DNA from 4 places in the Stenotrophomonas sp. YJH_SMC_73 genome. Region 3 is predicted to be linked to each of the others. Evidence: predicted binding sites of a transcription regulator. Region 3 holds the regulator's gene; each other region holds the start of a gene.
The links. Region 3 encodes FliA, which starts transcription of late flagellar genes. Its sites were predicted from a motif close to TAAAGTTTNNCNNNCNNNGGCCGATAA; they were not measured.
Positions count from the first base shown of each region.

Region 1: the regulator FliA is predicted to act here: its motif matches at 3,467-3,493, upstream of AC5P8R_RS19400 (methyl-accepting chemotaxis protein).
Region 2: the regulator FliA is predicted to act here: its motif matches at 1,387-1,413, upstream of AC5P8R_RS00925 (methyl-accepting chemotaxis protein).
Region 4: the regulator FliA is predicted to act here: its motif matches at 4,542-4,568, upstream of AC5P8R_RS05315 (methyl-accepting chemotaxis protein).

Region 1 is NZ_JCAFTJ010000014.1:94,992-102,141, forward strand. It holds gene AC5P8R_RS19395 (GGDEF domain-containing protein) at 1-1,413, shown strand, start outside; gene AC5P8R_RS19400 (methyl-accepting chemotaxis protein) at 1,410-3,236, opposite strand; gene AC5P8R_RS19405 (DUF5694 domain-containing protein) at 3,817-4,905, shown strand; gene AC5P8R_RS19410 (putative quinol monooxygenase) at 4,968-5,258, shown strand; gene AC5P8R_RS19415 (hypothetical protein) at 5,278-5,424, shown strand; gene AC5P8R_RS19420 (PAS domain S-box protein) at 5,565-7,150, opposite strand, start outside.
Region 2 is NZ_JCAFTJ010000001.1:191,663-198,812, forward strand. It holds gene AC5P8R_RS00915 (S41 family peptidase) at 1-327, shown strand, start outside; gene AC5P8R_RS00920 (NAD-dependent epimerase/dehydratase family protein) at 426-1,319, shown strand; gene AC5P8R_RS00925 (methyl-accepting chemotaxis protein) at 1,531-4,062, shown strand; gene AC5P8R_RS00930 (DUF2628 domain-containing protein) at 4,141-4,527, opposite strand; gene AC5P8R_RS00935 (hypothetical protein) at 4,745-4,915, shown strand; gene AC5P8R_RS00940 (TonB-dependent receptor domain-containing protein) at 4,976-7,021, opposite strand.
Region 3 is NZ_JCAFTJ010000016.1:23,197-30,346, reverse strand. It holds gene AC5P8R_RS20070 (chemotaxis protein CheA) at 1-243, opposite strand, end outside; gene AC5P8R_RS20065 (protein phosphatase CheZ) at 246-851, opposite strand; gene cheY (chemotaxis response regulator CheY) at 851-1,243, opposite strand; gene AC5P8R_RS20055 (RNA polymerase sigma factor FliA) at 1,301-2,047, opposite strand; gene AC5P8R_RS20050 (MinD/ParA family ATP-binding protein) at 2,044-2,931, opposite strand; gene flhF (flagellar biosynthesis GTPase FlhF) at 2,918-4,534, opposite strand; gene flhA (flagellar biosynthesis protein FlhA) at 4,680-6,740, opposite strand; gene flhB (flagellar biosynthesis protein FlhB) at 6,785-7,150, opposite strand, start outside.
Region 4 is NZ_JCAFTJ010000003.1:6,566-13,715, reverse strand. It holds gene clpA (ATP-dependent Clp protease ATP-binding subunit ClpA) at 1-140, opposite strand, end outside; gene AC5P8R_RS05345 (APH(6) family putative aminoglycoside O-phosphotransferase) at 279-1,091, shown strand; gene clpS (ATP-dependent Clp protease adapter ClpS) at 1,253-1,579, opposite strand; gene AC5P8R_RS05335 (hypothetical protein) at 1,692-2,165, shown strand; gene AC5P8R_RS05330 (NUDIX hydrolase) at 2,167-2,628, shown strand; gene mnmA (tRNA 2-thiouridine(34) synthase MnmA) at 2,625-3,767, shown strand; gene hflD (high frequency lysogenization protein HflD) at 3,764-4,378, shown strand; gene AC5P8R_RS05315 (methyl-accepting chemotaxis protein) at 4,597-5,787, shown strand; gene AC5P8R_RS05310 (hypothetical protein) at 5,886-6,101, shown strand; gene AC5P8R_RS05305 (hypothetical protein) at 6,169-6,675, shown strand; gene AC5P8R_RS05300 (bifunctional diguanylate cyclase/phosphodiesterase) at 6,800-7,150, opposite strand, start outside.

The sequences.
Region 1 (7,150 bases), on a different contig from region 3:
ATGGTCACGCACGCGCTCGTCATTGCCTTGATCGGCCCGCAGGACCCGGTTGGCTCCTACCTGATGCTGATCACCGCCCCCCTTCTGGCCGCTCTGGCCTGCGTGCGACGCGCGCGCGACAGCCAGGCGGCCTGCAAGTGGCGAACGCTGGGCGCTGCCGTCGGCCTGTTCTCGCTGGCCCTGCTGGCCCTGCTGTATCGCAATGTGGCCGGCCTCAGCCCTGCGCAGATGAGCGCCTCGTCGCTGATCCTGTATGTGTTCTACCGGATTCCGCTGACCTACGTGGCCGCCAGCCCAGGCGGCGGCAACCGCTGTATCCGTGCGGTGGACCTGGCGGTCATCGCGCTGCTGTGGTTGCTGTACTTCGTGCATACGCGGGCGATGGCACACCTCAACACCGCATTGTGGACGCAATGCCTGCACACCCTGAGCAACGTGCAGAACAGCCTGGTGTTCTGCTTCGCGCTGATCCGCTTCCTGGCCGAGGACAATGCCGACCGCCGCGACTTCTTCCGCACGTTGACGATCTACGCGCTCGGCTACTTCCTGATGGCGCTCTACATCAATACCTGGCAGCCGCAGGTACCCGATGGTGGCTGGGGCGACCTGCTGATCAGCGGGCTGTTCGTGCTGCTGGCAGTGCTGGCCGGCAGCACGTACCGCCCACCGGCGGTGGCTGTGCCGCGCAACCTCCGCCGCATCGTCGATGCCGGCGTGCCGCTGATGCTGCCGTTGCTGCTGATGATGGTGGCGCTGCTGGTGGCACGCCTGCAGCCGACCCTGGCCACCGTGGGGTTCATCGGTGCCATGCTCGGCCATGCCCTGCGCAGCGTGCTCACCCAGGTGCAGATCCAGCGTGAGCGCGACGAGCTGGCGCTGCTGGCCCGGCGCGATCCGTTGACCGGGCTCGGCAACCGGCGCAACTTCGATGAAGCGCTCGGCAGCGCGCACGGCCGCGCCCGTCGCCAGGGCGTGGGGCTGGCGGTGCTGATGATCGATATCGACCACTTCAAGCGACTCAACGACACCTACGGGCATCCGGAAGGTGATCGCCGCCTGCAGGCGGTCGCCGCGATCCTCGACGGCTGCCTGCAACGCGGTGATGACCTGCTGGCCCGCTACGGCGGCGAGGAGTTCATCGCCGCCCTGCCCGCGCCCGACATCGGCCACGCCCTGGGCCTGGGCGAGCGCCTGCGCGCCGCCGTGGAAGCCGCCGCCCTGCCCGCCGCCCAGGCCCACGTGACCATCAGCATCGGCGTGGCCTGGCAGGCCGCGCATGACCAGGGTGACCCGCGCAGCCTGGTCGAGCGCGCCGACCAGGCCCTGTACCGGGCCAAGCATGCCGGCCGCAACTGCGTGCACGCCGCCCCGGCCGTCGAGGCCGGGGAACAACACGCCGACCGCCGCGCCTAGACCGCGCGCAGCACCGCCGCACCATGCAGGTGCCCCGCCCCACCCTGCACGCGGAAGCTGGCCACCGTCTGCAGCAGCTGCGCCGACTGTTCTTCCATGCTGCGCGCCGCGGCCGAAGCTTCCTCGACCAGCGCGGCGTTCTGCTGGGTGCCCTGGTCGATCAGATCGACGGCATGGTTCATCTGCTGGATGTCGTCGCTCTGCTGCTGCGCGGCCGTGCTGATCTCGGACATCAGGTCGCTGACCCGGCGCACGTTGACCACGATCTCGTCCATGGTGCGGCCGGCGCTCTCAACCTGCGCGGTACCGGCACCGACATTGGCCACCGACGCATCGATCAGCTGCTTGATCTCCTTGGCGGCACTGGCCGAGCGCTGCGACAGTTCCCGGATCTCGGTGGCGACCACGGCGAAGCCACGCCCGTGTTCGCCCGCACGCGCGGCTTCCACCGCGGCGTTCAGGGCAAGGATGTTGGTCTGGAAGGCGATGCCGTCGATCACGCCGATGATGTCGACGATGCGGCGCGAGGACGCGTTGATCACCGCCATGGTTTCCACCACTTCGTGCACTACGTTACCGCCGCGCGCGGCGACATCGGCGGCACCACCAGCCAGCTGACTGGCCTGCCGTGCGTTGGTCGCGGTGCGCTGCACGGTCTCGGCCAGGCCCTTCATCGACACCGCGGTCTCCTCCAGCGACGCTGCCTGCTGCTCGGTGCGCTGCGACAGATCGCTGTTGCCCTGCGCGATCTCGGTGGCACCGACGGCGATGGTGTCAGCGGCGAACTTGATCTGGCCGATGATCGCGGCCATCGCCTCGACCAGCGAATTCACCCCTTCGCACAGCTCGGCGATCGGCCCGGTCTTGTCGGCGGTGGCCACGCGCCGGGTCAGGTCGCCCTCCTTGGCGGCCGCCACCACTTCACGGGTCTGCGCCACGGCACGCTGCATGGCCTGGTTCTCATGCACCTGCGCGGTGATGTCGGTGGCGTACTTGACCACCTTGAACGGCTTCCCGTTGAGGTCCAGGATCGGGTTGTAGGACGCCTGGATCCAGACCTCGCGTCCGCCCTTGCCGAGGCGCCGGTACTGGCCGGCATCATATTCGCCACGGCCGAGCTTTTCCCAGAACTGCCGATACTCGGCACTGCTGCGATACTCAGGTTCGACGAACAGCGAGTGGTGCTGGCCACGCACATCATCCAGGCTGTAACCGGTGGCAGCCAGGAAGTTGTCGTTGGCCGACAGGATGCGGCCATCCATGCTGAACTCGATCACCGCCTGCGACTTGTCGATCGCCGCCAGCTGGCCGGCCGAGTCGGCCGCCTGCAGCTTCTGCGCAGTGATGTCAGTGGCGAACTTGACCACCTTGTACGGACGCCCCTGTCGGTCCAGCACCGGGTTGTACGAGGCCTGGATCCAGATCTCGCGCTGGTTCTTGCCAAAACGCCGGTACTGGCCCGCGTCATATTCGCCACGACCCAGCCGCGCCCAGAAGTCACGGTATCCGGCGCTGCGCGCCTGCTCGGGGTCGACGAACAGGGAATGATGCTTGCCCTGGATCTCCTCCAGCCGGTAACCCATCGCCTGCAGGAAGTTCTCGTTGGCCTGCAGGATGGTGCCATCGAGGGCGAACTCGATGACCGCCTGGACCCGGTGCAGCGCCGCGACCTGCGCCTCCAGCTCGGCACGGCCATCGGCCGCCGCCTCGACGCCGCTGCGGTGCTGCGGTGCCAGCGCGCCCAGCAGGGCGCGCCACGGCGACCAACGGGTATGCAGCTCGGCCGGCGCCTGCGCGCCCGCCGTAAAGCCTGGAATGAGCATTGTCTGATCCTCGGTGTCCGGTAAGCGGTTGCGACCCGACGGGCGGGATGCCCGGCGGCAACTTCAGGTGCTTGGGACTACAGGTACCGGCAGGCACCCCTCGAGCGGCTGGCAAGAACGTCTGGTGCGGGTGCGATCGGCATAGGGAGCGGCGGAACACACAGCGCGGGCCGCCCGTCGGGGGCAGCCTGGGGTCCTGCAGCGGGCGACTTGAGCGGGATCCAGAGGGAATATCGGCGATGCGATCGGTGGCTTTAGCCGGATTCCGCGACGTCCGTCGCATCTTCAGATGCTGCTGCAGGGATGCGGTAGACAATCGCGATGCACTTCACATTCCGCTCACGCGCGACAGGGGCACCGCCGAGCGGTTTCGCCAGGCGCCGGCTGGGCAGGTTCTGCTCGGCACCGGCTGTCGTCAGGGCATATGTCGCGCGTTGTCGCCGTCACTGGGCATAGCCTTGCCCGGCACGCGGATGCAGTTCAAGCGGAAAAGGTTTGCATGACCAACGGGAGATCCGGTGGTAGATGAAACTGGCCAGCATGCAGCGAACCGCAGGACGCTCACTGACACGGAGATCGCATGTTCCCACGCCTGGCCAGTTTCCTCATCCTGGGCCTGTGCAGCAGCGGCGCCTTCGCTGCCGACGCCACCTACCGCCCCAGCTTCCATCCCGACCAGCTGAAGGGCCCGCCTGCCGGGCGCCCGAACGAAGTGCTGGTACTGGGCACCCCCCACTTGTCCGGCCTGCCCAAGTCCTTCCAGCCCGCCTTGCTTGAACCGTTGCTGCAGCGACTGGTCGCCTGGAAGCCCGAGCTGATCGCCACCGAAGACCTGTCAGGCCTGCAGTGCGATTTCATGCGTCGCTACCCGGCACGCTATGCGGAGAGCGTGGCCACCTACTGCTTCGACACCACCGCTGCGCAGGCTGCGACCGGACTGGACGTGCCTACGGCGAACACCCAGGCCGAGCACCTGCTTGCGACCTGGCCGGACGAGCCGACGCCCGCCCAGCGTCGTCGGCTCGCAGCATTGTTCCTGGCAGCGGGTGAACGCGGCTCGGCGCAGGTGCAGTGGCTGCGCCTGCCTGCGTCCGAGCGCAAAGGCGGTGATGGACTGACACCTGCCCTGGTCGAGATCCTCGAAAAAGGCCTGGTTCGCCGCAATGAAACCCACCTGATCGCCGCCGAGGTCGCCGCCCGCCTCGGGCAGGAACGCCTGTGGGCCGTGGACGACCACACGGCCGATTCGCCCACGCCCGCCGAGGATGAAGCGGCGGCCAGCGCGGCCATCACCGGTGCCTGGAACAATACGCACTCGCGCGCGCGGCGGGAGGCCGATGAACGCCTCGTGGCCGATCTGGACAAGCCCGGCGGCGTCATGGCGCTGTATCGGGACTACAACAGCCCGGCGGCGGCGATGGCCGCCTACCAGAGCGACTTCGGCGCGACGCTCGTCGAGCCGTCCTCCAAGGCGTTCGGCCGGATGTACGTCGGTTACTGGGAAACCCGCAACCTGCGCATGGTCGCCAACATCCGCGACGTGCTGAGCCAGCATCCTGGCAGACGCATGCTGGCCATCGTGGGTGCCTCGCACAAGGGCTACTACGAGGCCTACCTCAATCAGATGCATGACGTGCGGCTGGTCAGTGCGGACACGGTATTGCGTTGACGGGAACAGGTGCCGGCCATGCGCCGGCGCTATCCTGCAAGGCCCGATTCGCAGGTGCCGACATGCTGAAAGTGATCGCCGAGGATTTCATCCATCCCGATGCGGTGGACACCGTGCTTCCCCTGTACCGGGAGCTGGTCGCGTGCACGCTGCGCGAGCCGCGCTGCCTCGGCTATGAACTGTTCGTCGACCAGAAGGATCCGGGCCACTTCATCTTCATCGAGCTGTGGCCCGACCGCGCCGCGCTCGACCTGCACTGTGCCAGCGAACACTTCCAGCGCCTGGTGCCACAGATCAATGCCTTCCAGTGTGCGCCGTGCCGGTTCCTGCTGATGGATGCCGTGCGGGTGTAGTGCCTGCAGCGGGATGCACATGATCGCTGCGGCCATGCCGCCACAGCAACAGGCAGGCCGCAACCGTGCAGGACAGGCTCAGGACCAGCAGCGCGACCGCACCTTGCTGCAACACGGGCAACAACGCCCGTGCGTGCAGGTCGCCGCGCAGCTGTTCGGCGCGTAGACAGGCGGCCAGCGCCAGGCACCAGCCGATCAGGGCCGGAATGAACTTGCGTACCGCAACCGGGTTCCAGGCATTCATGGAGGTTACCTGCGTGAGTGGAGTGCGCGCAGTATTCGCGCGCGTCCTCTCACAGGCTGAGATCAGTCCTCCGCGGCGTCGGGATCGTCACCCGGAAGCTGGGACAACTCGCCCTGCACCTGCACGTTGTTGCGCCCCATCGCCTTGGCCCGGTAGCACTGGGCATCGGCCGCAGCCACCGCCTGGTCCACGCTCATGCCGCCGGCCAGCGGCGCGATACCGATGCTGGCACCGATCCGCAGCCGGTCCTGGTCCCACGGAATGGACAGCGCAGCCAGGGTGTGCAGCAGCTCGCCCCCGATGCGGGCCGCACGCCGCGGCGTACAACCGGACAGGATGACCGCGAATTCGTCACCGCCCAACCGCGCCACCACGTCCGAATCGCGCACGCCATGGCGCAGCACGCTGGCCACCGCCCACAGCACGGCATCGCCGGCCAGATGGCCCCAGGTGTCGTTGACCGGCTTGAAGCGGTCCAGATCGATGTACATCAGCGAGGCGGCCTGGCCGGTGCGCTCCACGCGGGTGATCGCCTGCTGCAGGTGCACCTCGAAACCGCGGCGGTTGCTCAGTTCGGTGAGCGGATCGATCTCGGCCAGGTGGCGGGCTTCGCGCTGGCGTGCCCGCTGCTGGGTGTCGTCGCGCAGCACCCACACCGCGCCGCGCACGTGGCCTTCGTCATCGCGCAGCCAGGCGCGGGTCAGGTCCACCGGCACCGTTGCCGTGCCCAGGCGCAGCAGCAGGTCGGCGTGCAGGTCCACCGCGTTGCTCTCCGGGTCCAGCAGCACCGTCACATCCAGTACCGAGCCGGGCGCGTACTCGGTGGTCAGCGCCAGCACGTCCTGCACCTTGTGCCCGGCCAGCGACAAGGCGCCATCACCGGCCAGGGTGCGCACCGCAGCCGCGTTGGCGTAGTCGATGCGGCCATCAAGGCTGACGCTGAGCACCAGGTCGGCCACCGCATCCAGCGTGATTCGGCTGCGTTGTTCACTCTCGAACAGGCGCTGCTCGCTGCTGCGCTGGGCGGTGATGTCCTGGATCTGCGACACGAAATGCAGCGGTTCGCCATGCTCGTTGCGCACCAGCGACACCGACAGCCGCGCCCAGATGATGCGGCCGTCGCGGTCGAGGTAGCGCTTTTCCAGGTGATAGTGGCTGCGTCGCCCGGCCAACAGGTCCTGTACCAGGGCCAGGTCGGTCTGCAGGTCATCGGGATGGGTCAGGCGCTGGAAATCGACCTGCAGCAGCTCTTCTCGCGGGTAGCCCAGTATCCGGCACAGCGCGTCGTTGACATCCAGCCAGCGTCCTTCCAGCGACACCAGTGCCATGCCCAGTGCGGCGGAGGTGAACGCGCCAGCGAACTTCTCTGCCGAAAGTCGTGCTTCGGCGCGTGCCTGCAGGATCTCGGTAATGTCGATGGCCATGCCGACGTAGCCGATGCGCGTTCCATCGGCACTCTCCATGCGGCTGATCGACAGGCGTACCTGGCGTGACTGGCCATCCTTGCGCAGCAGCGTCCACTGCCGCGAGTAGGTCTGCCCGTCGGCACGCGCGCTCAGCGCCTCGAACACGCCGGGAAGATTGCCATCAGCATCAGCCAGCGGCTGCAACCACGCTTTCAGTTCGGCTGGATCGTGGAAGGCGTCGA
Region 2 (7,150 bases), on a different contig from region 3:
CCTGCCAGCCTGCCTGTGTACCTGAAGCCGCTGGTGGTGCTGATCGACCGGCGTACCGGTTCGGCGGCCGAGTTCGTCGCCTATTCGCTGCAGGCCCTGGGCCGCGCGCGCATTGTCGGCACGCGCAGTGGCGGTGCCGCGCATATGTTTGGTGATCCTGTGCTGCTGCCCGATGGCTATCAGATCAGCATTCCCGACCGGCAACCGATCAATCTGCGCACCGGCGGCAACTGGGAAGGCACCGGCGTGAGGCCTGATGTGGCCGGCGGCGACGATCCGCTGTTCATCGCGCGGCAACTGCTGGCGCCTGCGAAGTCGTCAAGATGAACGCACGATTGCATGGCTGTCCTATCGCAGATGCGCGAATGCATGCCTAGAATCGAAGCATCCCGGTAGTTCCCGGGCGCTTCGAGTGAATGGACTCAATGAAGATTCTGTTGACCGGCAGTTCCGGGCGCATCGGGCGCGCGATCTTCGGTGCGTTGGCGGCCGCCCACGAAGTGGTGGGGCTGGACCGCAGCCCGTTCGCCACCACGCGCATCATTGCCGATGTCACCGATCGCCAGGCGGTCACGCGTGCGGTGCAGGGCGTGGACGCGGTCATCCATACCGCGGCCCTGCATGCTCCGCATGTCGGCCTGGTGCCGGACGCGGTATTCCAGCAGATCAACGTGGAGGCAACCGCGCACCTGCTGCAGGCCGCACGCGAAGCCGGCGCACGGCGTTTCGTGCTGACCAGCACCACCGCGCTGTACGGCCATGCCGTGGTAGCCGGTGGCTGCCGTTGGATCGACGAAGACACCGAGCCACTGCCGCGCACGATCTACCATCGCACCAAGCTGCAGGCCGAGACCCTGGCTGAAGCTGCCGCCACGCCGGGCTTCAGCGTTCGCGTGCTGCGCATGGGCCGGTGCTTCCCGGAACCGCCCGAGCGCATGGCGATGTTCCGCCTGCATCGCGGCATCGACGCCCGCGATGTGGCCAGCGCACACGCTGCACTGCTGCTCGACGAAGGCGCCCGATTCGCCCGCTATCTCGCCTGCGCACCGACGCCGTTCCGGCGCGAGGACTGCCTGGAACTGGCCACCCACCCGCGCAGCGTGCTGGCCCGTCGCGCGCCGCAGCTGCTGGCCGAGTTCGAACGCCGTGGCTGGCCGCTGCCATTGAGCATCGACCGTGTCTACGACAGTGCCCGCCTGCGCAGTGAGCTGGGCTGGCAACCGTGCTTCGGGCCGGACGACGTGCTGCAGCAGTATGCCGTCGGCAGCATCGAGGTACTGCCGCGCGCGCAGTGGATCAAGGACCGCGTGGCCGAGTGAGGCCATCGCGACGGACGGGTGGCTGACCCGACCCTGAGCAGATTCAGGAATGTGCAGGCCGGTCGCCTCAACCTCGTTGGCGGGCGGCCGCTAACCCGGTGCGCTTCCAGCGCCGGGCCCGCCCGGCGGCCGGTGGCCTGCGCGACGGATCGCGCGCCTGCGCGGTGCCTTCGTGGTGCCGGTCGTCCTGAACTGCCTTGCGGACCCTCCCATGCCTTCTTCCCGTTCCGCCGCTGCCCGCCGCCCGGGCAGCATCGCCCACAAGCTGATGCTGGGCACCGCCGCGATCGCGCTGCTGTGCTTCGGCCTGACCGCGTTCTTGATCTACCGACAGGCCAGCGCCAGCCTTATCAGCGCCTCGCGCCAGACCATGACCAGCGAGGCGACCGCTGAGGCGCGCCAGGTGGCGGCCGATCTGGGCACCGCCTTTGCCAGCAACGATGCCATGGTTGAAGGCGTGCTGGCCCAGCGCGCCCGTGGTGACGTGCCCGACCGCGCCAGCCTGGCGGCGGTGCTGGGCGAGCAGCTGCGCGCCCATCCCGAATGGCTGGGCAAGAGCACCATGTGGGAGCCCGATGCCTTCGACGGCAAGGATGCCGAGTTCGTCAACACCGAGGCGCACGATGCCACCGGCCGCTACATGAGCTACTGGGCCTGGCAGGACGGCAAGCCGCAGCAGTCGGTGATGACCGATTACACCGAGACCGCCAGCGGTTCCGGTGACTGGTACATGGTGCCCAGCCGCGACAAGCTGCCGAAAGTGAGCGAACCGTATGCCTATGACATCGCCGGGCAGCAGGTGCTGATGAGTACGCTGAGCACGCCGATCATCGAGAACGACAGGTTCCTCGGTGTCTTCACCGTCGACTTCTCGCTGGCAGCGTTGCAGAAGCACCTGGCCACGCTGAAGCCGATGGGGGCCGGCCGCGTCGAACTGCTGTCGCCGAAGGGCGTGGTGCTGGCCTCGGCCAATGCCGCCGAAATCGGCAAGCCTCGCGACGACGCACTGACCCGCAGCATGCTGGCCGAGATCGCCGCCGACCGCCCCTTCGAGGCCTTCAGCCCCGATGCGGCCGGCAACGTGCGCGTGTATGTGCCGCTGCGCGTGGGCGATGCCCCGCAGCGCTTCGCGCTGGGCGTGGTGATGCCGCATGCGGTGATCGTGGCCGAAGCGCGCCAGCTGCTGTGGCTGACCCTGCTGGTCGGCGTGATCGCCGCGCTGACCCTCAGCGCCGGTGTCTACATACTGCTGCGCCGCCTGGCGATCCGCCCGCTGGCCGAAGCGGTGCGCGTGGCCGGTGACGTCGCCGCCGGCAAGCTGGACAGCACCCTGCCGGCGCGCAGCAACGACGAAGTGGGGCGCCTGCTGGACGCGATGCAGGGCATGCGCGGCCAGCTGCAGGCGGTGATGGCTGCGCAGGCCGAAATGGCGCGCCGCCACGATGCCGGTGAACTCAGCTACCGCATGGATGCCGCGGCGTTCCCGGGCGAGTACGGCCGCATGGTGGCCGACAGCAACCAGCTGGTGGCCTCCAGCAACGCGGTCACCCAGCGCCTGGTTGAAGTGATGCAGCGCTATGCCGTCGGCGACCTCAGCGTGGACATGGAAGCACTGCCGGGCGAGAAGGCGGTGTTCACCGCTGCGATGGCCACCACCAAGCGCAACCTGGCCGCGATCAACGAGCAGATCCAGCAGCTTGCCGCTGCGGCCGCCGCCGGTGACTTCGCCGTGCGCGGTGATGCACTGCGCTTCGACCACGATTTCCGCCACATGGTGGAGACCCTCAACACCATGATGGAAGTCAGCGACCACAACCTGGCCGCACTGTCGACGCTGCTGCGCGCGATCGCCGCCGGTGACCTCAGTACCCGCATGCAGGGTGACTTCCATGGGGTATTTGCGGTGATGCGCGACGATGCCAACAGCACCGTGCAGCACCTGACCCAGATCGTCGGCCAGATCCAGCAGTCGGCAGCCAGCATCCGCCTGGCCGCCGGTGAGATCGCTGCCGGCAACAGCGACCTGTCGCGCCGTACCGAACAGCAGGCTGCCAACCTGGAAGAAACCGCCGCGTCGATGGAAGAACTGACCTCCACCGTGCGCCAGAACGCCGACCACGCGCTGCAGGCCAACGCGCTGGCCGGTTCCGCGGCGGGCGTGGCCAGCGAAGGCGGCCAGGTGGTCAGCCAGGTGGTGCACACCATGGAGCAGATCGAGGCGTCTTCGCAGCGCATCGCCGAGATCATCTCGGTGATCGATGGGATTGCGTTCCAGACCAACATCCTGGCGTTGAACGCAGCAGTGGAAGCGGCGCGCGCCGGTGAGCAGGGCCGTGGCTTCGCCGTGGTTGCCAGTGAAGTGCGCGCGTTGGCGCAGCGTTCGGCGGGTGCTGCGAAGGAGATCAAGGAGCTGATCGACGCCTCGGTGGCCCAGGTCGGTGCCGGTGCGCAGCTGGTGCACGGCGCGGGGCGCACCATGCAGGACATCGTCGGTCAGGTCGGTCGGGTCAACGAGATCATGGCCGAGATCTCGGCCGCGTCGCGCGAACAATCGGCCGGCATCGAGCAGGTCAACCAGACTGTGGTGCAGATGGACGAAACCACCCAGCAGAACGCCGCGCTGGTGGAGGAAGCCAGTGCCGCCGCGCGCGCGATGGAGGAGCAGGCCGAGCAGCTGGCGGTGGCGGTGTCGCGCTTCCGCCTGCAGGCCGAGCCGGCGGCCGTGGCACGCCGCGCGGCCTGATCGCGCAAATGAAGACGCCCGGCGGGGGCCGGGCGTCGGTTGCGTCCTTGCCGCGCATCCCTGCGCCGGTCTGATGGCTTAGAACATTCCTTCAAACGGGTTCCAGCTGGCGCGACCTTCCACCTTCTCCAGGTAGTAGCTGTAGTTGGTGCTGGAGGCGACCAGCAGATTCATCGCGATGAACAGCATGCGCCCGACGACGTCGGGAAGGAACATGCTGACGATGGCCAGCGCGATGTTGATGCCGATGACCACCAGCGCCTTGCGCCACATGCCCAGGATCAACAGGTAGATCGCACCGAAGAACAACGCGAAGAAGTTCAGGTTGATCTTCAGGCGGTCACCGAACGACAGCGCCTTCCAGGCCTGCTTGAAACCGGGATTCTTGGGCGCGCCATGCTGGCGGAAGAAGTTGAAGCGGAACTGCCACTTCGGGCTGAACTGGGACAGGTCAGTGGTATTCATTTGGGGGAAACATCCCTGTGAGAAAACGTTTTCATGATAAGGCAAGTCCTATTCAGGATCCAAGGGCTGCCGTCAAAAATGTGACGCGTGCCGTGTTCCACAGGCTGCGGCCGGGTGCCGCACCGTCACCCGCCCGCCTTGTTTTTAGGATAGGGTGCGCAGTTCCGCTGCCGCCCCGGTTGGACCCGTGCGGCGGCGGGATGTCCATGGAGGTTGCATGACCACACCTGCTACACCGGAAAACGCACCGGGACCGGTGCTCCTGCCGACACCTGAAGTGGTGCAGGCACAACAACTGCTCGCACGCCAGCAACTGGCGGTGGCGATGGACCGTGCGCGCACGGCCGCCACGCGGGACGCGGCGCCGGCCGCGCTGGAAAGCGAGTAACCCGCAATACCGTCGATCGCGCTGGCATGTCGCCAGCGCGATCACGGCGCGTGCCGCCGGTCAGAAGCGCGCGGTCATGCTGAGGAAGTAGCTGCGCCCGGCGACGAAGTAGTCGGTGGAGCCTTCCGCATACAGCTTCTTGTCGGCCAGGTTGCTGACGCCACCGCGCAGGGTCAGCACCTCGTTGACGTTCCATGCGACGGTCAGGTCATACAGGATGTAGGCCTTGAGGAAGGTCGTGGCGGTGCCGGTCTGCCTGCCGGTGTACTGCGCCGACAGGCTGCCGGAGAACACCGTATTCGGCGACCAGTCCAGCGACGAGTAGCCGGAGAATTCCGGCGTATCGATCAGGTTGCGGCCGGTGGTCAGGTTCCTGGCTTCCTTCATCCAGGTCGCCGAGGTGCGCCAGCGCCACTGCTCGCCGAAGCGGACGTTGAAGTTGCCTTCCATGCCGCTGGTGCGCGCGCGCTGCACGTTGCTCATGCGCGTCCACCAGATGCCGTTGAAGCGGCCCAGCGGTGCGTATTCGATCTTGTTCCGGAAGTCGGTGTGGAAGTAGGTCACGCCAACATCGATCAGGTCATTGTCGAAGCTGATGCCGATCTCGCGGTTGGTGCTGGTTTCCGGATCCAGGTCCGGGTTGCCGGCCATGTAGCACCCGCCGCGGGCATAACCCAGCGGGATCAGCGAGGTGCAGCCACGGCCGCCGGACTGGGTGGCAGCGGTGGCCGAATTCTCGGTCAGGCTGGGCGCACGGAACCCCTTGGAGACGCCACCGCGGATGGTCCACTGTTCGGCCGGATGCCAGACCAGGTACGCACGCGGGCTGACGTGGCCGCCGAACTTCTCATGGTGGTCCAGGCGCGCGCCCACGGTCAGGGCCAGGGTGCGGTGCAGCTTCAGTTCGTCTTCGACAAACAGCGCCCAGGTATCCACTTCCAGGCTGGAGCCGCTGACGGCGTTGCCGGCGTAGTCGATCGGCGCGCGGCCGATGGTATCGGTGTTGGTCAGTTCCTGGCGCTTCCACTGCCCACCCACGGCAAACTGGTGTTCAACGCCCAGAGTGAACGGCGTGGTCAGGCTGCCTTCGATGATCGTGTCGGTGGCCTCTGAGCGGCCGGTGGCGCCGATGTCGTTCTTGTATTCGGTCCAGTACGCGCTGAGCCTGGAGGTGCCGAAGCTCCACGTGCCATCGTGGTTGAGCGCCAGCGAGCTGCGCTTGAGCTCACTGGCTCCCCAGGCGCCTTCGTCCTGCTTTTCCAGCGACGCATCGATGAAGGCCTGCTGCACGCCATGGCCGGCCTCCAGCGACAGTTCCTGTGCGTCGCTCAGCTTCCACTGCAGCAGCGCATCGACAGTGCGGTCCTTCTCGCCGGCGTAGGCATTGCCGTAGACACCGTGGTTGGACTGGTCCGAATCACGGCGCATGCTGTTGGCACCGATGCGCAGGCCGAAGCGTTCGCCCAGTGGGCCGGAGAAGGTCGCGCCGATCTGCTGGGTATCGCCGCGCTTGCCATCACCGGGACGGGTGTAGCTGTGGGTGGCGCTGCCGTTCCATTCGTCGCCGATGCGCCGGGTGATGATGTTGATCACCCCGCCCATGGCGTCGGAGCCGTACAGCGAGGACATCGGCCCACGCACCACTTCGATGCGTTCGATCTGGTCGGGCGAGATCCAGTTCAGGTCCTGGCGGCCGAGGTCGGGGCGGTAGTTGGTCGCGGCCGAGCTGCCCATGCGCTTGCCGTCCACCAGCACCAGCGTGTAGTTGGACGGCATGCCGCGCAGCTTGATCTTGGACTGTTCGCCGACGGCGCTGAGGCCGCCGGTCACGCCCGGCACGCGGCTGAGCAGGGTGGCCAGGTCGGGAACCGGCTGGCGCTCGATGTCCTCACGGCTGATCACGCTGATGCTGGCCGGGGCATCCTTGATCCATTGCTGGCTGCCCGAGGCGGTGACCACCACGGTATCCAGATCCTTGGTGGAGGCATCGGTGCCGGCCTCTGCAGCGGCCAGGCCTGGCAGGGCCAGCAGGCAGGCGGAGGTCAGGGCATGGGCCAGGCGGGTGCGCGGCAGGCGCGCGGAACGGGAACGGGACGATGGGGACATGGCGGCTTCCATGGGAGGTGGGGTGACCCGGTGGAAGCAGCAGGCGCAGGCAGACAGCAGGCAGCCACCCTTCCGTGGGTCGTCGGTGCGCGCGGTGTGGACCGGCGCAGCTGGGTGGGTCGCGGCCGT
Region 3 (7,150 bases):
GGCCTGGCCGGCACGTGCAGCGCCCAGCGCCTCTTCAGCGGCGTGGCACAGCTCGACCATGGCGGTGACACCGAGGAAACCCGCGCCGCCCTTGAGCGTGTGGTAGCCCCGGAACACCGCGTTGAGCTGTTCGGTGTCCTGCGGTGCCTGCTCCAGCGACACCAGCTGTTCGCCGAGGCGATCCAGGATTTCCTGTGCCTCGATGATGAAATCGGCAGTGATGTCGTCGGATACCGCGCTCATGCTTACAGCCCCAGATCCGACAACAGGTCGTCGGCGTCGTTCTGCGAGACCGCGTGGCGGTCCAGTCCCTTCAGTGCCGGCCCGGCCAGTTCCGGGTCGGTGCGATGCTGTTCCGGCGGCAGGCCGAGCGCGCCGAAGCCTTCATGCACGCGGCGGACGATGCCGACCACGCGACGGATGATCTGCCCGGTCAGGTCCTGGTAGCTCTGGGTCAGGGCGATCTCGGTCAGGTTGTGGCGGATGCGCTCGAGCTGCACGTCCTGGCCTGGCTGCAGGCCTTCGGCGCGCAGCTGCTCGGTCAGGCTGCGGCATTCCTCGGCCAGGTCCAGGGTGCGGTGGGTAGCCTGTTCGGTCATCGCCACCACGTGGTCCAGACGTGCGCACGCATCGTCCAGTTCGCCGGCCTCGCTGGGCACGGTCGGCAGTTCGCCCAGGGCCTGCCCCAGCTCGCGGGCCAGCCGCGAGAGGCCGCTCATCATCGGCTGCGTGCGCAGCGCGACCAGTCCGTCGATGCGTTGCCGCCAGGCGGCTTCGTCACCGGACTCCAGGGCATCCAGGGCTTCCTGCAGGCGCAGGGCGAGGGCGTTCTTGTCGACCGTGGTATCCATCAGGCGCTGGCCGCCAGGCGTTCGAAGATCTTGCCCAGCTTCTCTTCCAGCGTCTGCGCGGTGAACGGCTTGATGATGTAGCCGTTCACGCCGTTCTGGGCCGCTTCGATGATCTGCTCGCGCTTGGCTTCGGCGGTGACCATCAGCACGGGCAGGGTCTTCAGCTTGGCGTCGGCTCGGATCGCCTTGAGCAGTTCGATGCCGGTCATCACCGGCATGTTCCAGTCGGTGACGACGAAATCGAAGGGCTGGCTCTGCAGCAGCGACAGCGCGGCATGCCCGTCCTCGGCTTCGGCGGTGTTGGTGAAGCCCAGATCGCCCAGCAGGTTCTTGACGATTCGACGCATGGTCGAGAAGTCGTCGACGATGAGGATGCGCATGTTCTTGTTCAAAGCAGAGTTCCTTTGTTGTTCATTCCGGGCGGCCGGGGGCAGTCGCCTCGGGGATGTTCATTCTTCCAGGCCGGCGTCGACGGCCTCGAAAATCTTCAGGCGGCCGCGCAGGCGCAGCACGGCCTGGCCATGGATCTGGCAGACCCGCGACTCGCTCACGCCGAGCACCGCGCCGATCTCCTTCAGGTTCAGCTCCTGCTCGTAGTACAGCGAGAGCACCAGCTGTTCGCGCTCGGGCAGGTGGCCGATGGCCTTGCCCAGCTCGCGACCGAACTCGCCGCGCTCCAGCACCTGTTGTGGAGTCGGGCCGCCCTGGGCGACGGTATCCAGTTCGCCCTGGTCTTCGATGCGCGACTCCAGGCTCAGCACCTGGCCACGTGCGGCGTCTTCCATCAGCCTCAGGTACTCGGGCAGCGGCATCTCCATCGCGGCGGCCACTTCGGTGGCGCTGGCGGCACGGCCCGTGCTCTGTTCCAGGCGGCGGATGGTGGCGGCGGCATCACGGGCACGGCGGTGCACCGAGCGCGGCACCCAGTCGCCACGGCGGATCTCGTCGATCATCGAGCCGCGGATGCGGATCGAGGCATAGGTCTCGAACGAGGCGCCCTGGTCGGCGTCGTAGCTGCGCGAGGCTTCGATCAGGCCCATCATGCCGGCCTGGATCAGATCATCGACTTCGACGCTGGCCGGCAGGCGCGCGGCCAGGTGGTGGGCGATGCGTCGCACCAGGTCCGAATGCTGGGCGATGACCTCGTTGGCCGCCGAGCGCTGGACTTCCCTGTACTGGTGGGCTGCGCCTTTCATGCGGCCACCCCACGCTGCTTGAGGATGCGTTCGAGGAAGAACTCGACGCCACCGCGCGGTTCGGTCGGTGCCTGCCAGCGCGCGGTGCGGCGTGCGATCTCGGTGATCGCCAGCGCCGACGGGCTGGATGGATAGGCCTTCACCACCGGCTGCTGGCGCTGCACCGACAGGCGCAGCCAGTCATCCTGCGGCACGCAGCCCAGGTAGTTCAGCGAGACATCGGCAAGGAACTTCTCGCAGACGCGGGTCAGCTTCTCGTACAGCACGCGGCCCTCGTTCGGGTCGCGCACCATGTTGGCCACCACCTGGATGCGGTCCACGCCGCGCTCGCGCGACAGCACCTTGATCAGTGCGTAGGCGTCGGTGATCGAGGCCGGTTCGTCACAGACCACCACCACGGTGTCCTGCGCGGCCTGGCAGAAGGTCAGCACGCCGTCGGTGATGCCGGCGGCGGTATCGACCACCATGATGTCCAGCTCGCGTTCCAGTTCGGAGAACACGTTGACCAGGCCGACATGCTCGGCCGGGGCAAGCTCGGCCATGTGCCGGCGGCCGGAAGCGGCCGGGACCACCAGCACGCCGTTCGGACCTTCGACGATGACGTCGTCCAGCGAGCAGCGGCCGGCCACCAGGTCGGCCAGCGTAAAGGTGGGGTTCAAGCCCAGGATCACGTCGATGTTGGCCAGGCCGAGGTCGGCGTCCAGCAGCAGCGTGCGCTTGCCCATGCCGGCCAGCGCCACCGCCAGGTTGGCGGACACATTCGTCTTGCCCACGCCGCCCTTGCCGCCGGTCACCGCGATGGTGCGCACAGGGCCGAGCGGCTCGCTGCGGGTGGCCGACAGCGGGAAGGTCTTGGTCAGCTTGGCGTACTCACGCGACGGCATGGTTCAACTCCGGGTTGCAGGGCATATCGGCCGCTCGGCGCAAATCTTCAAGGCGAAGTACAAGATTGGCTGCACTGGCCCGGTGCAGGTCCTCCGGGACGTCCTGGCCATCGGTCACCCAGGTGATCGGCAGGGCGTGGTCCACGGCCACCGACAGGGCGTTGCCGAAGCGGCCGGTCTCGTCCAGCTTGCTCAGCACCAGGCCCTGCAGGTTGGCCGCACCGAAGCGGCGCACCACCTCGTCCATGTCGCCGAAGCTGGTGTTGGCCGGCAGCACCAGCAGGGTGCGCACCTGGCGCGCGGCGCGCAGCCACTGCAGCTGGGCGGCCAGGGCACGGTCGCGCGGGCCCAGGCCGGCGGTATCGATCAGCACCAGCTTGTAGTCCTTCAAGCGTTCCAGCAGCTGGTCCAGGTCGGTGCCGCTGTTGGCCTCGTGCACGGCGATGCCGAGCTGGCGGCCGTAGCCATACAGCTGTTCACGGGCGCCGATGCGGGTGGTGTCGGTGGTGACCAGGGCGACGTCACGCGGGGCGTGCTTCTCGGCGAAGCGCGAGGCCAGCTTGGCGATGGTGGTGGTCTTGCCGGCGCCGGTCGGGCCGACCAGCGCGATCACGCCGCCTTCCTCCAGCGGGTCGACCGGGGCGATCGGCAGCTTGCGCGAGATCAGCCCCAGCATCAGGCCGCGGCCACGATGGGCTTCGGTTTCCAGCGGGATCTGCATGGCCACGTCGCGGGCCAGCCCGGCGTCGAAACCGTACTCGTCCATCAGGTCCAGCGCGGTGGCGCGCACCGGGCTGCCACGCAGGCGCTCGTCGGTGAAGCGGTTCATCTCGCGCTCGATCACTTGGCGCATGCCGGCCACTTCCTGGCGCAGCTGGCGGATCTCGGCGTCGTCCTGGGCAACCACGGTCAGCGTCGGTGCCGGGGCCAGCATGGGGGCCGGGCTGGCCTCGATAGCGGCTTCGACCGCTGCCGGTTCGCTGGCGGCGATCCCGGGCTGCGCGTCGATCACGGCAGCGGTCGGCAGCGGCGGCGGCTGCACGGCCGGGGCCACGCTTTCGTGATGCGCCTCGTGCGGCGGGTCGATCTGGAAGCGCGCGCGGTTGGCCGGCACGGTGGCGGCCGGTGCAACGATGGCCTCGGCGAACGGGGCGAAGATCTGGTCCGGCGGTGCCGGTTCGTTGACGGCGGCGCGGGCCAGGGTGGCGGCGAAGCCCGTGCTGCCCCGGGTCGGCACGATCTCGTCGGCGCTGTCCAGAGTGCGGCCGGTGGCACCGACGGCGGCGCGGGCGAGGGCGGCCACTGCCGAGGTGGTGGCCGCGACCGGTTCCGGCGCCGGGGAGCTGCTGCGGCGGCGGGTGACGGCGGCGATCACCGCGTCGGCGGCGGTGCGCGGCTTGGGTGCCGGCGGCGGTGCAACGTCACGGCGCGAGGCTTCCAGTGCACGCTGCACGGCGCTCTCGTCGTAGTTGGCGGCGGCGACGATCTCGATGCCTTCCTCGATCCGGCGGTTGGACAGGATCACGGCGTCAGGACCATGTTCCTTGCGCACCAGGTTCATGGCCGAGCGCATGTCGGCGGCGACGAATCGTTTGATTTTCATGCTGTGGTCACGGGGCGAAGACGGCGGGGTGGCGGTCGGAGAACTCGGGTGGTCGGTGGTCTGCACGGTGCGGGTTCCCCTTGGTATCTGTCTGTTGCGTTGGTTCGAAAGTGGTGTCTGTTTTCTGGCGCATCGCAGGGCGGCGTCAGCTGATCGTTCCGACCAGCTTCAGGCGCTTGTCCTCCGGCACCTCGCTGTAGGCCAGGACCGACAGCGACGGAACGCTGTGGCGGACCAGGCGGGCCAGCGCGGCGCGCACCGGGCCAGGTACCAGCACGACCGCGGGCTCGTTGCGGGCTTCCTGCTTGCTGACACATTCGGCCAGGCTCTGGTGCAGTCGCTCAGCGAGTCCGGGTTCCAGCGCGGCGCCGTTGCCCTGCGTGGACTCCTGCAAGACACGTTCCAATTGCGGGTTGAGGGTGAATACCGGCAGCTCCGCCGACATTCCGGCGATCTCCTGCACGATGAAGCGGCCCAGTGCGGTGCGAACAGCGGCGGTCAGCACGGCCGGGTCCTGGCTGCTGGGCGCATGTTCGACCAGTGCCTCGGCGATCTTGCGCAGCTGACGGATCGGAATGCGCTCGACCAGCAGGTTCTGCAGCACGCGCACCACCGCCGACAGCGGCAACGCCTTCGGCGTCAGATCTTCGACGAGCTTGGGCGCGCTCTTGGCCAGGTTGGCCAGCAGGTGCTGCACTTCTTCGTGGCCGAGCAGTTCCGGCGCGTGCTCACGGATCAGGTGCGACAGATGGGTGGCGACCACGGTCGCCGGATCGACCACGGTGTAGCCCAGCGTTTCGGCCTGGGCGCGCTGGTGCGGCTGGATCCAGGTGGCGTCCAGGCCGAACGCGGGGTCCTTGCCGGCGATGCCTTCCAGCGCACCGAGCGCGCTGCCCGGGTCCAGCGCCAGCTCGCGGTCGGGGTGGATCTCGGCGGTGGCCACCGGCACGCCGTGCACCAGCACGCGGTAGCCGTTGGCCGGCAGTTCCAGGTTGTCGCGGATGTGCACCGACGGGATCAGGAAGCCGACATCCTGGGTCAGCTTGCGGCGCACGCCCTTGATGCGCGCCATCAGTTCGCCGCCCTGGTTGCTGTCCACCAGCGGGATCAGCCGGTAGCCGACCTCCAGGCCCAGCGGATCGACCGGGCGCAGTTCGTCCCAGCTCAGTTCGGCAGTCGGTGCCGGTGCGGCCGGGCGGCCGAGTGCGTTGAGTGCGGCGGCATCGGTGCCACCGCCTGCCGCATCGGCAGCCGGCGCCTTGCCCTTGCGGTACAGCTTCCAGGCGATGAAGCCGAGGATCGCGGCCAGCGTCAGGAAAGCGACGTTGGGCATGCCCGGCACCAGGCCGACCACGCCGATGATGCCGGCGGTGATCGCCAGCGCACGGTACTGGCCGAACACCTGGCCGGTCATGGCCTGAGCCATGTCCTGCGAGCGCGAGGCGCGGGTAACCAGCATGGCCACGGCGCTGGAGACCAGCAGGGCCGGCAGCTGCGCTACCAAGCCGTCACCGATCGACAGCAGGGTGTAGGTGGCGGCGGCTTCGCCGAACGGCATGCCATGCTGCAGCACGCCCACGGCCAGGCCGCCGAGCATGTTGATGAACAGGATCAGGATGCCGGCAATGGCATCGCCGCGGATGAACTTGCTGGCGCCGTCCATCGCACCGTAGAAGTCGGCTTCCTCACGCACTTCCTCGCGGCGCAGCTTGGCTTCTTCACGCGTCAGCAAACCGGCGTTGAGGTCGGCGTCGATCGCCATCTGCTTGCCGGGCATCGCGTCCAGGATGAAGCGCGCGGTCACTTCCGAAACGCGGCCGGCACCCTTGGTAATGACCACGAAATTGATGATGGTCAGGATCGCGAACACCACGATGCCGACCGCATAGTTGCCGCCGATCACGAATTCACCGAAGGCGGCGATGACCTTGCCCGCGGCATCGTGGCCGTTCTGGCCGTTCAGCAGGATCACACGGGTGGAGGCCACGTTCAGCGCCAGCCGCAGCATGGTGGTGATCAGCAGCACGATCGGGAAGATGGTGAAGTCCAGCGGGCGCTTCACGTAGACCACCGCCAGCAGCACCATCAGCGAGATGGCGATGTTGAAGGTGAACAGCGCATCGAGCACCGGCGCGGCCAGCGGCACCACGACCATGGCCAGCAGGGCCAGCACGATCAGCGGCGCGCCAAGGCCCTGGCGGATCATTTCCAGGGCGCGGCGGGTGTTGAAACCGGCGGAGGGCTGGGCGCTCACGGGCGGCCTCCCTTGCCGAATTCATCCACCTGGATGTGCGGGGCGTCCGGCATCGGGCCAGTGCGCCAGGCGCGCAGCTGGTAGACGTAGGACAGGACCTGGGCGACGGCCGAATACAGTCTCACGGGGATTTCCTTTCCGAGTTGGCCTTCCCGATACAAGGCGCGTGCCAAAGGCGGGGCGGAGACGATCGCCACCTTGTTGCCGTCGGCCACTTCACGGATGCGCAGGGCGGTTTCGTCCACGCCCAGCGCGACCACGGTGGGGGCGTTCATGGCGCCGCCCTCGTACTTCAGGGCCACCGCGTAGTGGGTGGGGTTGACCACCACCACGTCGGCAGTGGGCACCGCCTCCATCATCCG
Region 4 (7,150 bases), on a different contig from region 3:
CAGGCCTTCAGTACGGCCTGGGCGGACGGGTTGTCGAGCAGTGCCAACAGCAGGTGTTCGACCGTCATGAATTCATGCCGGGCCTCACGGGCGCGCTTGTAGCACTGGCCGATGGTGTGTTCGAGGTCTTTGCTGAACATGGATTACTCCGGCGGCAGATGGGGACAATATGCGGCCTGACTACGCGATTTCCATCACCCTAGCGGATTGCTGCGTTCAGATGGCGTTAGCAGTGCAGATCGCTTGATCTTCATTCACTCCAGGACAGCCCACCCAGCATGAGCGAACCCTACCTGAGCCGCTGGCGATTGCGGCGTGATGGCGCGGCCATCGAGACGCCCCACGCCCAGCTCTGGCCGGTGCTGACCGCCGACGGCGAACCGGCGATGCTGAAGGTCAGCAGCGAAACCGAGGAGCAGAACGGCCATCGCCTGCTGCGCTGGTGGGACGGCGATGGTGCCGCCCGCCTGCTGGCCCACGAGGGGCCGGCGATCCTGATCGAGCGTGCCGGCGGCGATTCGCTGCGGCAACGTTCGATCGAGGGCGACGATGATGCCTGTACCACGATCCTGTGCCAGGTCCTGCGGCAGCTGCACCGGCCACGGAGCGCGCCACCAGCGGAACTGGTCTGCCTGCGTACATGGTTCGCCGACCTGCTGCAGCCAAGGGCCGCGCTGCCGCCACTGCTGGAACAGTGCAGATCACTGGCGGAGCGGGTGTTGCAGGAAGAACACGAGATCCGGCCGCTGCACGGCGACCTGCACCACGACAACGTGCTGGATTTCGGCGCGCGTGGCTGGCTGGCGATCGACCCGAAGCGGCTGCTGGGCGACCGCGCGTTCGACTACACGACGATGTTCAGCAACCCGGACCTCTGTGGCCCGGGCATCCATGTGGCCACCCGGCCCGAGCGGTTTGCCGCCCGGCTGCAACAGGTAAGCGCACTGGCCGGCCTGGAACGCACGCGCCTGCTGCGCTGGATCGCGGCCAGCACTGCGCTGTCGGCGGTGTGGTTCAGGGATGACGGCGACCCCGCCGACGTCGACGAGACGGTGGCGCGGATGGCGCTGGAGGCGTTGGCGGAGGCGTGACCTCCGCGCGTGGTGGGCGCACTCCATCCGGGATCATTGCGCCGGGACGAAAAGCAGCCGAGCATGGGCTCGGCTCTACAGGTTTCTGCCTTGGTAGGTGCCCACCTTGGTGGGCACGCCGTGTCCGGAGTCGATGTACCCGGACGAGGATCGGCAGCCGGTCAGGCCTTTTCCATCGTGCACAGCAGCGGGTGCTGGTTCATCCGCGAGTACTCGTTGACCTGGGCAACCTTGGTCTCGGCGACCTCGCGGGTGAACACCCCGCAGACGCCGCGGCCGCGGGTATGGACGTGCAGCATCACCTGCGTGGCCTTGTCCAGGTCCATGCTGAAGAACTGCTGCAGCACATCCACCACGAAATCCATCGGGGTGTAGTCATCGTTGAGCAGCATCACCTGATAGAACGGCGGCGGCGCCACTTCCGGGCGCGCGGGCTCCACGGCAACGCCGTGCTCGTGCTGGGAATCGGGGGAGGACTCATGGGGCATCCGCCCATTATAGGGGTAGCGCCGGACCTGCGTCGGCCCGCCGCGGATTGGACGGCACGCACGCCCAACGTCACAATTGCAGCTTCTTTCAACACTGCTTCACAGGATCTTCATGAAAAGGACCCTTCTGCCCGCCCTGCTGATCACCCTGGCCGCTGCCGGTGCTGCCACCGCCGCGCCCCAGGCCGACAAGTCCGTGGCGCGCCACCTGGACAAGCTGGGCTATACCTACGAAGTCGACGAGGATGGCGACTACCGCATGGTCTTCGACGTCGAGGGTGACCGCACCCAGATGGTCTACGTGCGCTCGGCGGTGGAAGACTTCGGCAGCCACAACATCCGCGAGATCTGGTCGCCGGCCTACAGCGCCAAGACCAAGCAGTTCCCGGTGGCCGTGGCCAATCGCCTGCTGGAAGATTCGCAGGACGCCAAGATGGGCGGCTGGGTAAAGCAGGACACCACCGCCATGTTTGTGGTGAAGATCGACGCCGATGCCACCGCCGACCAGCTCAGCGACGCCATCGATGCGGCCATCCGCACCGCCGACGCGATGGAGCTGGAACTGACCAAGAAGGACGAGTTCTGAGTTGAACGCCACGCCGGACCCGCGCTGGGCACCGCACGCCACCGTTGCCACCGTGGTGATCGACGGCGGCCGCGTGCTGCTGGTCGAAGAGACCATTGACGGCCGCCAGGTGCTGAACCAGCCGGCCGGCCACCTCGAGCCGGGCGAAAGCCTGGCCGAGGCCGCCCTGCGCGAGACCCGCGAGGAAACCGGCTGGACGGTGCAGCTGACCCACTTCATCGGCTGCTACCAGTGGACTGCCGGCGACGGCACGGCCTTCCTGCGCTTCTGCTACGCGGCGCACCCGGTTTCGCACGATCCGGCGCAGCCGCTGGACACCGGCATCGACCGCGCGCTGTGGCTGACCCCGGCCGAGCTGCAGGCCGCCGGCGAGCGCCAGCGCAGCCCGCTGGTGTGGCAGGTGGTGGCGGATTACCTGGGTGGCCAGCGCCACCCGCTTTCGCTGGTCCGGGAGGTCGCATGAGCACTCCGCGTGTGATGGTGGGCGTCTCCGGCGGCGTCGATTCCTCGGTCGCCGCCTGGCGCCTGGTACAGCAGGGCGAGGCCGTGGCCGGCCTGTTCATGCAGAACTGGGCCGACGATGGCAGCGGTGATTGCCGTGCCGAGGATGACCGTCGCGACGCGGTGGCCGTGTGCGGCCTGCTGGGCATCCCGTTCCACTTCCGGGACTTCTCCAGCGAGTACTGGCAGGGCGTGTTCGAGCACTTCCTGGCCGAGTACGCGGCCGGCCGCACCCCGAACCCGGACGTGCTGTGCAACCGTGAAGTGAAGTTCAAGCATTTCCTGGACGCCGCCCGCGAGCTGGGCGCCGAGCGCATCGCCACCGGCCATTACGCACGGGTGGCCCAGCGCGGCCACCAGTGGCTGCTGCTGCGCGGCGCCGATCGATCCAAGGACCAGAGCTACTTCCTGCATCAACTGGGCCAGGAACAGCTGGCAGCCACCCTGTTCCCGATCGGCGACCTGGAAAAGAGCGACCTGCGCCGGATCGCGCGCGACGTCGGCCTGCCGACCCACGCCAAGAAGGACTCCACCGGCATCTGTTTCATCGGCGAGCGCGACTTCCGTGAGTTCCTCGGCCGCTACCTGCCGGCCAAGCCCGGCCAGATCCTCGACCCGGCCGACGGCAGCGTGATTGCCGAACACCCGGGCGTGTTCTATTTCACCCTGGGCCAGCGCGAGGGCCTGAACATCGGCGGCGTGCGTGGCCGCCCGGCCGCGCCGTGGTACGTGGTTGGCAAGGATGTGGCCAGCAACGTGCTGTACGTGGACCAGGACCGCGACAGCAAGTGGATGCTGTCCGACCGCCTGCGTTCGGAAACCGCGCACTGGATCGCCGGCTCACCGCCGGCACGGCGCTTCGAATGCACCGCCCAGACCCGCTACCGCCAGCCCGACGAGCCATGTACGGTCGAGGTGCTGGACGATGGCAGCGTGCTGGTCACCTTTGCGCGCCCGCAGCGTGCCGTTACCCCTGGTCAATCGCTGGTGCTGTATGACGGTGATGTGTGCCTGGGCGGCGCGGTGATCGCCGCCACCGATGCGCCGCTGGAACAACGCCTGCGCACCACCCCCTCCCCTTTTGAGGTAATCGCTGCATGAGTTTCACTGTCGACGACCGCGTCCTGGCCCTGGCCGGCATTGCCCAGGCCCTGCAGCAGGTGCGCCGCATCGCCGATACCGGCCATTCCGACGCCGCCGCCGTGCGCACCGCCGTGGACAGCGTGTTCCGCGTCGATGCGTCCTCGCCGCAGGCGGTGTTCGGTGACCGTCATGCACTGAAGTCCGGCCTGCGCCTGCTGCACAACTACTTCCGCAGCCAGGGCCAGGACCCGATCCTGCCCAAGCTGGCCCTGTCGGTGCTGCAGCTGGAGCGCCGCTTCGTGCAGGATGGGGCGACCGTGAACAAGGTCGCCTCGGGCATCGAGCGCGCCCAGCGCCAGGCCACCGAACTGGGCGACAGTGGCCACCCGGACGTACTGGCCAACCTCGGCGGCCTGTATGCCGACACCATCAGCCACCTGAAACCGCGGGTGATGGTGCAGGGCAACCCGCACTACCTGGGCCAGGCCGGCGTGGTGGCGGAGATCCGTGCCCTGCTGCTGGCCGCGGTGCGTTCGGCGGTGTTGTGGCGCCAGCTGGGCGGCAGCTACTGGGACTTCCTGTTCAGCCGCAAGGCGATGATCGAGGCCGTGGACCGCCTGCTGGCCTGAGGGTGTGGGGTCAGAGCCCTTTTCCATGGAAAAGGGATCCGACCCTGTTGCGCCTGCCCAAGGGGTCGGATCCCTTTCCGGCACGGAAAGGGCTCTGACCCCGAGGCCGCCAAGGCGCCGGAAAACCGGCGCATTCAGAATGCACTTCGAGGCACATCGACGTTAAAGAGAAAGGGGGTACGGCCGATACATCCTCCGTGCACCTCCCGAGAACGTCCATGTACTCACGCATTTTCATCCGTCTGGCCGCCCCCCTGGCTCTGACCCTGCTGCTCCCCTTCGCCATCGGTTTCGAATGGCCGGCCGCCCTGCGCTGGGCGATCCTGACCACGATGACGCTGAGCTGGCTCGGCTTTGCGTGGTGGACCACCCGCGCCCAGGCACATCGTTCCCCCGAGCACGCCCGTGTCCTGCGCGAACAGGACCAGCTGCTGACCGAGCTGCGCAACTTCGTCGGCAACGAGATCGACGGTTCGCGTGGCGAAGTGGAACGCGCCCGTGACCTGATCCGCCAGGCCGTCTCCAGCCTGGGCGGCAGCTTCGATGCCATGAACCGCAAGTCGCGCCAGCAGAGCCAGGCCCTGTCGCGCATCGTCGACCGCGCCGGTGATGAAGGCAATGCCGGCCTCGACGTCGCCCGTTTCGCCCAGCACGCCAGCCATCGCATGGAACAGCTGGTGGAAGCGCTGGAACAGGTGAGCGGCCAGAGCAGCACCACCGTGCAGCACATCGACCAGATGGCGCAGCACCTGGATGGCATCTTCGCGCTGCTGGAAGACGTCAAGTCGATCGCCGACCAGACCAACCTTCTGGCGCTGAACGCGGCCATCGAAGCGGCGCGCGCCGGTGAAGCCGGTCGTGGCTTCGCCGTGGTCGCCGACGAAGTGCGCAACCTGTCCGAGCGCTCGACCACCTTCAACGAGCAGATCCGCAAGCTGGCGCACAGCTCCAAGGACGCCATCGCCAAGGTGCGCGAGACGGTTTCGCACATGGCCTCGCGCGATATGGACCGCTCCCGCGAAGCCCGTCAGGAAGCAGCAGCGATGCTCGACAACGTCGCGCAGATCAACGCCTCGCTGGGCGACGGCATGCGCGAAGTGTCCGAGTGCGCCCGTGCGATCGATGGCAGCGTGGCCGAAGCCGTGCGTGCCCTGCAGTTCGAAGACATCGCCACCCAGGCGCTGGGCGGCGTGCACACCCACCTGGACCGCCTGACCGCGATCAACCGCGAAGCGGTGGCCCTGCAGGAGCTGCTGCACCGCAATGGCGGCGTGTTCGACGAAGAGATCGCCAGCGCCCTGCAGCGGACCGGCAATCGCCTGCGCGAGCTGCGCAGCGAATGGGAACGCCCGCCGCACAAGCCCGTCGCCCAGCAGAGCATGGGCGCCGGCACCGTCGAGCTGTTCTGATCCTGATGTCCGCTGCCCTCGCCGGCAGCCCGCAAGGCCCCGGTTCGCCCGGGGCCTTTGCCTGTAACCCGCCATTGGATGCATCCTGTACGCGCACCATGACCCTGATCCGCGCCCTGCCCGCCCTCACCGACACCGAGCGCCCGCGCAATGCGAGCGTGCGTGAGCAGCTGCAGCGGCTGGAAGACGTGGCCCGCGAGGAACTGCTCGAACTGCAGCAGCTGGCCGATGCGCGCCCCACCCCCTCCCGAGCCGACGATGAACTGCTGGGCCTGGCATGGGACCTGGGCCTGGATGGCGAAGCCCTGAAGTAGATCCACGTCCTGCGTGGATGGGCCGTCCCGCATGGCATGATCCACCGGTCCCATTCATGGAAGACCGATGGCCATCGCCCTGATCGCAGTGCTCCTGATCGAAGCCGTCCTTCTGATGGCCTGGGTGGCCGGCTATTTCAGCTGGGGCATCACCCTGTTCAACGAACGCATCGCGGCGTCACCGGCCATGCAGGCCCGGCTCTCGCTGGGCAGCCTGGAACGTGACCTGCCGCAGGACAGATGGCTGCAACTGGCCTTCCATGCGCTGCCCGATGGCAGCATGGCGTTCCGCGAGAGCTTCGCACCGAGCTTCGGCCTGCGCTACTTCCCGGTGATGCGTGGACGCATCGTTCTCAACGCGCGACGGCACGAGGTGCGGGTGATCGGCCTGTGCAGCTGGTTCGTGGCAATCCTGTCGCTGCTGCTGTTGCCACTGGTGGCGATGCGCCCGATGGTGGCACCGATGCTGCTGGTGCTGCCGCTGTTCCTGGCCAGCTATCTGGTCCAGAAGCGGCGCTATGCGGCCATCGTCGAGGCCCTGCGCATGCAGTTGAAGGCGGAGTTTCCCAGGTAGTTCCACGCCATGCGTGGATGATCGCGAGCGCCAGGGCATCCGTGCCGGCCAACGGTCGGCACCCACCAGAGCTGGGCGCACCAGAGTCAGGCCACACCGCGCCGGCATCCGCCAGCGCAGACCCTCAGCGCACCAGCACCGCTTCGCCGCTGGCGTCGGTGCGCATTGGCGCCGGGCGCTGCTGGCGCAGCCACTGCGCCAGATCACGCGGGCTGAGCGGGCGCGAGTACAGGTAGCCCTGGATCTCGTCGCAGCCCTGGCGGCGCAGCATGTCTTCTTCCTGGTGGGTTTCCACGCCTTCGGCCACCACCTTCATGCCCAGCGCGTGGCCCAGGTGGACGATGGCCTGGGTGACTTCGGCCGTGCCCGAATCATGCAGCATGCCCTGCACGAAACTGCGGTCGATCTTCAGGCGTCCCACCGGGAAGCGGTTGAGGTAATTGAGGTTGGAGAAGCCAGTGCCGAAGTCATCCAC